Parasegetibacter sp. NRK P23: one gene and its partner. The protein of the gene in region 1 interacts with the protein of each later gene in a pairwise test. Links are inferred from orthologs where the notes say so. Each region holds a gene or a part of one and is shown on either strand. Other genes may lie near its edges. The genes, in order: topA and M4J38_RS10625.

The links.
Region 2: the proteins of topA (region 1) and M4J38_RS10625 interact in binary tests that used the Escherichia coli proteins (3 or more experiments, as listed by UniProt). The link is inferred for Parasegetibacter sp. NRK P23 from one-to-one orthologs.

The regions. Positions count from the first base shown.
Region 1 is NZ_JAMDLG010000001.1:2,108,168-2,111,683, forward strand. Bases 148-3,334 are described here. They hold topA (type I DNA topoisomerase), read left to right. Parts: upstream 148-538; coding sequence 539-3,130; downstream 3,131-3,334. Other genes in these bases: pxpB (5-oxoprolinase subunit PxpB), read right to left, coding at 148-420; M4J38_RS08575 (transglutaminase-like domain-containing protein), read left to right, coding at 3,146-3,334. Outside these bases: more of pxpB, read right to left, coding at 1-147; more of M4J38_RS08575, read left to right, coding at 3,335-3,516. UniProt on the Escherichia coli protein: Releases the supercoiling and torsional tension of DNA, which is introduced during the DNA replication and transcription, by transiently cleaving and rejoining one strand of the DNA duplex.
Region 2 is NZ_JAMDLG010000001.1:2,610,092-2,613,280, reverse strand. The notes cover bases 20-2,879. They hold M4J38_RS10625 (YigZ family protein), read left to right. Parts: upstream 20-1,069; coding sequence 1,070-1,690; downstream 1,691-2,879. Other genes in these bases: M4J38_RS10615 (universal stress protein), read left to right, coding at 2,426-2,879; M4J38_RS10620 (cysteine peptidase family C39 domain-containing protein), read right to left, coding at 1,710-2,261; ribD (bifunctional diaminohydroxyphosphoribosylaminopyrimidine deaminase/5-amino-6-(5-phosphoribosylamino)uracil reductase RibD), read left to right, coding at 20-1,031. Outside these bases: more of ribD, read left to right, coding at 1-19; more of M4J38_RS10615, read left to right, coding at 2,880-3,189.

The DNA of each region.
Region 1 (3,516 bases):
CAGGAATACCTGGTACACTCTTTCCGAATGCAGTTGTACGATTTCCTCCCAATGCAGCGCTGTGGCCTGCATTACTTCCTGTTTATCCAGGCAATATGGTTCTTCGTAACAAACAGGGAGCCGGTTTACAGGCAATGCTGTTCTCTGGGCAGGAATGGCTTTTTCCCAGGCATCTTCCAACCGCTCCCGCATAAACGCCGCCGCATCTTGCGCCCCTGACTTACGAATCGGGTACACATCATATATAATAGTAACTGAATTGTAAGATGGAACAGCATCCTGCAGTCCGGTAATGTGCTGCTGGCGCAACCACTCTGCCATGGTCACCATTTTCGCGTTCACCGGCAGGCTGATCTTATCCCCTGTTTGGAGCGTAAGGCTGTGATCTCCAAGGGAAAATATTTCGTACTCTTTACTCATATTGGGTTGGTGCCATGAATTTAAGACAATCTCCCGGCAGCAGATGCAATTTTTTATTTTCGGCGTTATACACTAAACTTGCATCGAAGCGAGGCATAATTCATCATTATAATTGAATATGGCAAAGAATTTACTGATCGTGGAGTCGCCGGCCAAAGCCAAAACCATCGAGAAGATCCTGGGAAAAGATTTCGAGGTGAAGAGTTGTTACGGGCATATCCGCGACTTGGAGAAAGATGATATGGGAATTGATATAGCCAATAATTATCAACCCCGTTACACCGTTCCTGATGAAAAGGAAAAGGTGGTGCGCGACCTGCGTCAGCTTGCCAAAAAAGCCGATGAGGTTTGGCTCGCATCGGATGAGGACCGGGAAGGAGAAAGTATATCCTGGCACCTTGCGGAAGTGCTGGGACTCGACCCGGCCACTACCAAACGCATCGTTTTCCACGAAATTACCGCACCCGCCATTAAAAAAGCGGTGAGCAACCCAAGACACATCAACCTTAACCTGGTGAATGCACAACAGGCCCGCCGTGTACTCGACAGGCTCGTGGGCTTCGAACTCAGTCCCGTACTCTGGCGCAAAGTAGGCATGCAACGCAGTCTCAGCGCCGGAAGGGTGCAAAGTGTTGCCGTAAGGCTCATCGTGGAAAGGGAACGTGAGATCAATAACTTCCTGCCCGAAAGCAGTTATAAAATAGAAGCTTTCTTCTCCGCCCTCAACATCAGCAGTAAAAAAGTAACCTTCAAAGCCGAAGGTCCTTCCAAACTGAATAATCCTGAAACCGCGGAAAAATTCCTCGAAAGCTGTAAAGGTGCGAATTACCGTGTATCAGACATCCAGGTGAAGCCCGCCAAACGTACGCCGGCTGCACCTTTCACCACTTCCACCCTTCAGCAGGAAGCCTCCAGGAAACTGGGATATGGGGTAAGCAGAACGATGTTGCTCGCGCAGAAACTGTACGAAAGCGGTAACATCACTTATATGCGTACGGACAGTATCAACCTGAGCGATACGGCCATGGAAGATATCAAGAACGAGATCAACCGTTCCTATGGCGGCAATTATTACCAGCCGAGGAAATACAAGAATAAAAATGAAAGCGCGCAGGAAGCGCACGAAGCCATCCGCCCCACCTACATGAGCAATCATACCGTAGATGATCCGGACGCCAAAAGATTATACGACCTGATCTGGAAAAGAACCATCGCCTCACAAATGAGTGACGCGGAATTCGAAAAAACCATCGCGAAAATTGACATCTCCACCAACCGGGAGCAACTTACCGCCACCGGTGAAGTGCTGAAGTTCGATGGTTTCCTCAAAGCTTATACCGAAGGAAAAGATGAGGAAGAAGAGGATACTGACGCTGAAGGCATGTTGCCACCGCTGGCCGTGAACCAGCAGCTCGACCTAGAGGAAATGACGGCCACTGAAAAATTCACCCGCCCTGCTCCGCGTTATACGGAAGCATCACTCGTAAAAAAACTGGAAGAACTCGGCATTGGACGCCCCTCCACTTATGCGCCCACGATCACCACGATCATGAAACGCAATTACGTGGAGAAACGCGATAAGGACGGGATCAAACGCGAAGTGCACATCATCCGCCTCGATAAGGGCAACCAACTTAAAAAGGAAGTTTCCATTGAAAATACCGGTGCTGAAAAAGGAAAATTGTTCCCCACCGACCTCGGTATGGTGGTCACCGATTTCCTGAAGCAACATTTCAAAAACGTGATGGACTACAACTTCACGGCCAAAATCGAGGAAGAATTTGATGAGATCGCTGATGGCAAACTGAAGTGGAATAAAATGATCGACAGCTTCTACCGGCCCTTCCACAGCGATATCGAGGTAACCCTTGAAACCGCTGAACGTGCCAAAGGAGAACGCGAACTCGGTATTGAACCCGAAACAGGCAAACGTGTGATCGCCAGGATGGGACGTTATGGGCCCATGGTACAGATCGGGGAAGCCACTGATGAAGAAAAACCACGCTTCGCCAAACTGAAAACGGACCAGAGCATTGAAACCATCTCCATGGAAGAAGCCATGGACCTGTTCAAACTCCCGCTCACCTTAGGGGAATACAAGGAAAAAGAAGTCTCAGTGAATGTAGGCAGGTTCGGCCCGTATGTGAAATGGGGCGAGGAATACATCTCCCTTCCAAAAGGAGAAGACCCGCTGACGGTAGACATTGACCGCGCCATTCATCTGATCGGCGAAAAAGAACTTGCGGACGCCCCGATAGCCATGTACGAGGGCAAACCCGTTACCAAAGGCAAGGGAAGGTTCGGGCCATTCATCAAGTGGAACGATCTTTTCATCAACATACCCAGGGCATACAATTTCGACCAGCTTACACAGGCGGATTGCCGGGAACTGATCGAAAAGAAACTGGATAAAGAGGCGAACAGGTACATACAACAGTGGCCATCGGAGAAGATATCGATTGAGAACGGAAGATGGGGCCCCTTTGTACGCTTCGGTAAAAAGATGCTTAAATTGGGTAGAAAAGCGGATAATACGAAATACACCGCTGAAGAAGCCGCGGAGATCAGCCTGGAAGAAGTTAAAAAGATGATTGAAGCTGAATTGCCGGATGCTTTTACCAAAAAGGCCCCTGCCAAAAAAGCGGCCCCGAAGAAAGCAGCCGCGAAAAAAACAGCTCCTAAAAAGGCCGCACCCAAAAAGAAGGCCTAAACGTTTACAGCGCGCATGAATGAAACGAAAGAAATATCGGCCCTTTTTCATTTGATAGACGACCCCGATGAAGAAGTTTTCAGTACGGTGGCGAACAGGATCGTGGGCTATGGAAAACCTATCATTCCGAACCTGGAGCACCTTTGGGAAAATACCCCCCAGGAAGCGGTACAATTACGTATTGAACTGCTGATCCACCGGCTGCATTATAAGGACCTCCTGGCCGATTTCACACAATGGGCATCCATGAAGGAACCCGACCTGCTTTCCGGTGCCATACTGGTCGCGCGTTTTCAGTACCCGGATCTTGTTGTGAGCCAGGTATTGCAGGAAGTGGAAAAACTACGCCGAAACGTATGGCTCGAACTCAATACCTACCTCACTTC
Region 2 (3,189 bases), 500 kb from region 1 along the record:
GGGATGAAGTTTACATGCGCAGGTGTTTTCAACTGGCGGAAGCGGCTTTGGGTGAAGTAGCGCCCAATCCTATTGTTGGCGCGGTATTGGTGCATGACGACCGCATCATAGGAGAGGGTTTTCATCGTAAATACGGTGCCGCGCATGCGGAAGTGAACGCGATCAATGCTGTGAAAGAAGCAGATCGCCCACTCATCCCCTACGCCACAATGTATGTGTCTCTGGAGCCCTGTGCACATTTTGGCAAAACCCCTCCCTGCGCGGACCTGCTGGTCCGCGAACATGTAAAACGGGTAGTAATCGCCAACCGCGATCCTTTTCCCGATGTGGATGGGAAAGGGATAGGCAAACTAAGAACGGCCGGTATTGAAGTGACCACCGGACTGCTTGAAGAAGAAGGCTGGTGGCTCAACCGCAGGTTCTTTACTTTCAACACCCAACAGCGTCCTTACATCGTTTTAAAGTGGGCCCAGACTGCCAACGGCATCATCGGGACACCCGGGGAACGATTGCTTATTTCCAACCAATTTACCAACCGGCTGGTGCACAAATGGCGTTCTGAAGAAGCGGCCATTTTGGTTGGAAAAAACACCGCGCTGGAAGATAATCCCAGGCTCGATAACCGCTACTGGCAAGGATCGGCTCCGGTAAGAATACTAATGGATCCTGCGCTGGAAGTGCCGGATAAGGCTCATATTTATAACAATGCAGCACCTTCAATTATCATCAATCACCAAGCTGAAAGAACCGTTGGCAACATCACCTGGCTGAAAGCGGATGCCTCACGGCCATTGGCAACCGAAGTTTGCAGGCTTCTTTACGAGCAAAATATCCAAAGCGTATTGGTGGAGGGAGGCGCGAAAACGCTTACTTCCTTCCTGGAAGCGGATTTGTACGATGAAGTCAGAATCATTACGAATGAAACCCTTACTGTGAACCAGGGTATTAAAGCACCTGTTCCGGGTAAGCTGGTACACCTGGACACCCAACGTATGGGTTCCGACACCGTAACTGTATTCCGGCGTCCCTGATCCGCCTTATTTCCCCGCATAAAGAATAATTCGGATATTTGCCGCCCATCATCATGCAGCAGGACTATTATTTCACCATTGAGCAGCCCTCCACGGCTGAATTTAAAGACAGGGGCAGCAAGTTCCTCGCCTATGCCTACCCGGTTCAGGAGGTGGCTGATGTAAAGCTGCGCCTGGGTGAGTTGAAAAAAGAACATCCTAAAGCGGTGCACCATTGTTTTGCATACCGGCTTGGCTTAGACGGCACACAATTCCGCGTAGCCGATGACGGAGAGCCATCAGGCTCTGCCGGAAGACCGATCCTCGGCCAGATCGACAGCAAGCAGCTTACCAATACCCTCGTGGTGGTGGTAAGGTATTTCGGGGGTACGCTACTGGGCGTGCCCGGGCTCATCAACGCCTATAAAACAGCGACGTCCCTTGCTTTGCAGGTTACGCCGATCGTTCAGAAACCTGTAGAAATAAAGTATGTCCTCCACTTCGATTATACCCTCATGAATGAAGTGATGATGGTCGTAAAGCAATCGCAATGTTCCGTGATCGCACAGGAGATGCAGCTTTTTTGCCAACTTACCATCGGGGTACCCCGGAACAGGCTTGATGAAGTGCTCTACCGCATCAGCGAGCTGAGGCATGTGGACATTGCGCCGGTTAAATAATTTTTCTATCCATCTTTCTTCATTCTCTTCTTCTCCTTACATCATCACGGATGCTTTGAACATCGTTTCTATATTTATAGAACTGCAGGCGGAACCAAAACGCTTTCAAATAAGTTTGGATGGCGAACAGCCCCCAGCGTTTATTGCTTTCAGGAATTGGTCGTAATTGTAAAATCACGCCTGTCCAACGTCTTTCAAAGTGCGCTATGTTTTCCCGGCGAATAACCTTTTCGGGAGGTTCCATCAGGGAGACTTTCTTCCATCTTATTCCATACAAAACTACATAGCGAATAGTAACTCCGGACATTACCTGTGCAATGGCCGGAAAGTGCACAGGTCGGAGGTGTCTGGCATTCAAATGCCGTATATCTGTTTTGAATCCGCTTTTTCCGGCGGTCCGCGCTATGTCGTCCAAATTCGTTCCATTGCTTGCAGTGACTTGCAGTTGCCGCAACAACGGAATAGCGATGTATTTATGATAGGTGGCCGATACCACGCAAAGACAGGCAATGCCATAATCCTGCGGGTGAAGTAGGCTTACTTCATTATTTATTATAATCTTGTTTTGCATGACAAGGTTTGGGGTTTCGTAAAAAAAGCTGTTGTTTTCTGCTCACTGTAAAAGTACCGGCAACCCGTAGGCTGATGTGTAGAATAAACGCTTATATGCGTGTATAAATGCTTTCGCTGAATTAGCGGGAAATTCCTTTCTTTTGTAGACCCAATTGATTCACCATGAGCAGTATACTCGTCCCTTTCGATTTCTCCGAAAACGCCATCAGGGCGCTTCAGCAGGCTTTTTTCCTGGCAGATACCACAGGTTCCTCCGTGGAGTTGTTGCACATCACGAATATGAACGTGGCCAGGGAGTATCCTAAAAGCTGGGGAACAGAAAGTATTGACGAAGCCCGGCTTCGTGGGCAGCTTGAAGCGGTTGTAAAGGAGCATAAAGGTAATTCCGGTGCAGGAATCACTATCACCATAAAAGAATCCACGCTCGTTTCAGGTGGTATCATCAGTTACCTGCTGGATACCAAACCCACATTAGCCGTAATGGGCACGCATGGCTGGAGTGGATTGGCCGATAAATTACTGGGCAGCAATACTTCCTCACTCATTACACATGCTATTTTTCCTATACTGGCCGTTCCTCCGCATTGGGCGCCTGCGCCGCTGACAAAAGGAATCGCCAATGTGGAGTTGAAAAACCTGTCCAGTTTGCTGCCTGCGCTGGAACAATGGGCGGCGTTCCTGCATACGCCTGTTGAAGTGATTGAGTTCAGTGCCGTTCCGGAGGTGGAAGAAGATTCGGCTGTAACGCCTGCACCAGGTTCCAATGTTGTGATTTCAGGCGTGGTGAGACTGATGGATGATCTTACCCTCGCCGAAAACATCGCGCAATACACTTCCGCGCAGGAAGGCGCTTACGCCATTATGTTCGTGCATGAGCGCAAATGGTTCGAGAAGATTTTTTCCGGTAGTATTTCAGAAAAAGTTTC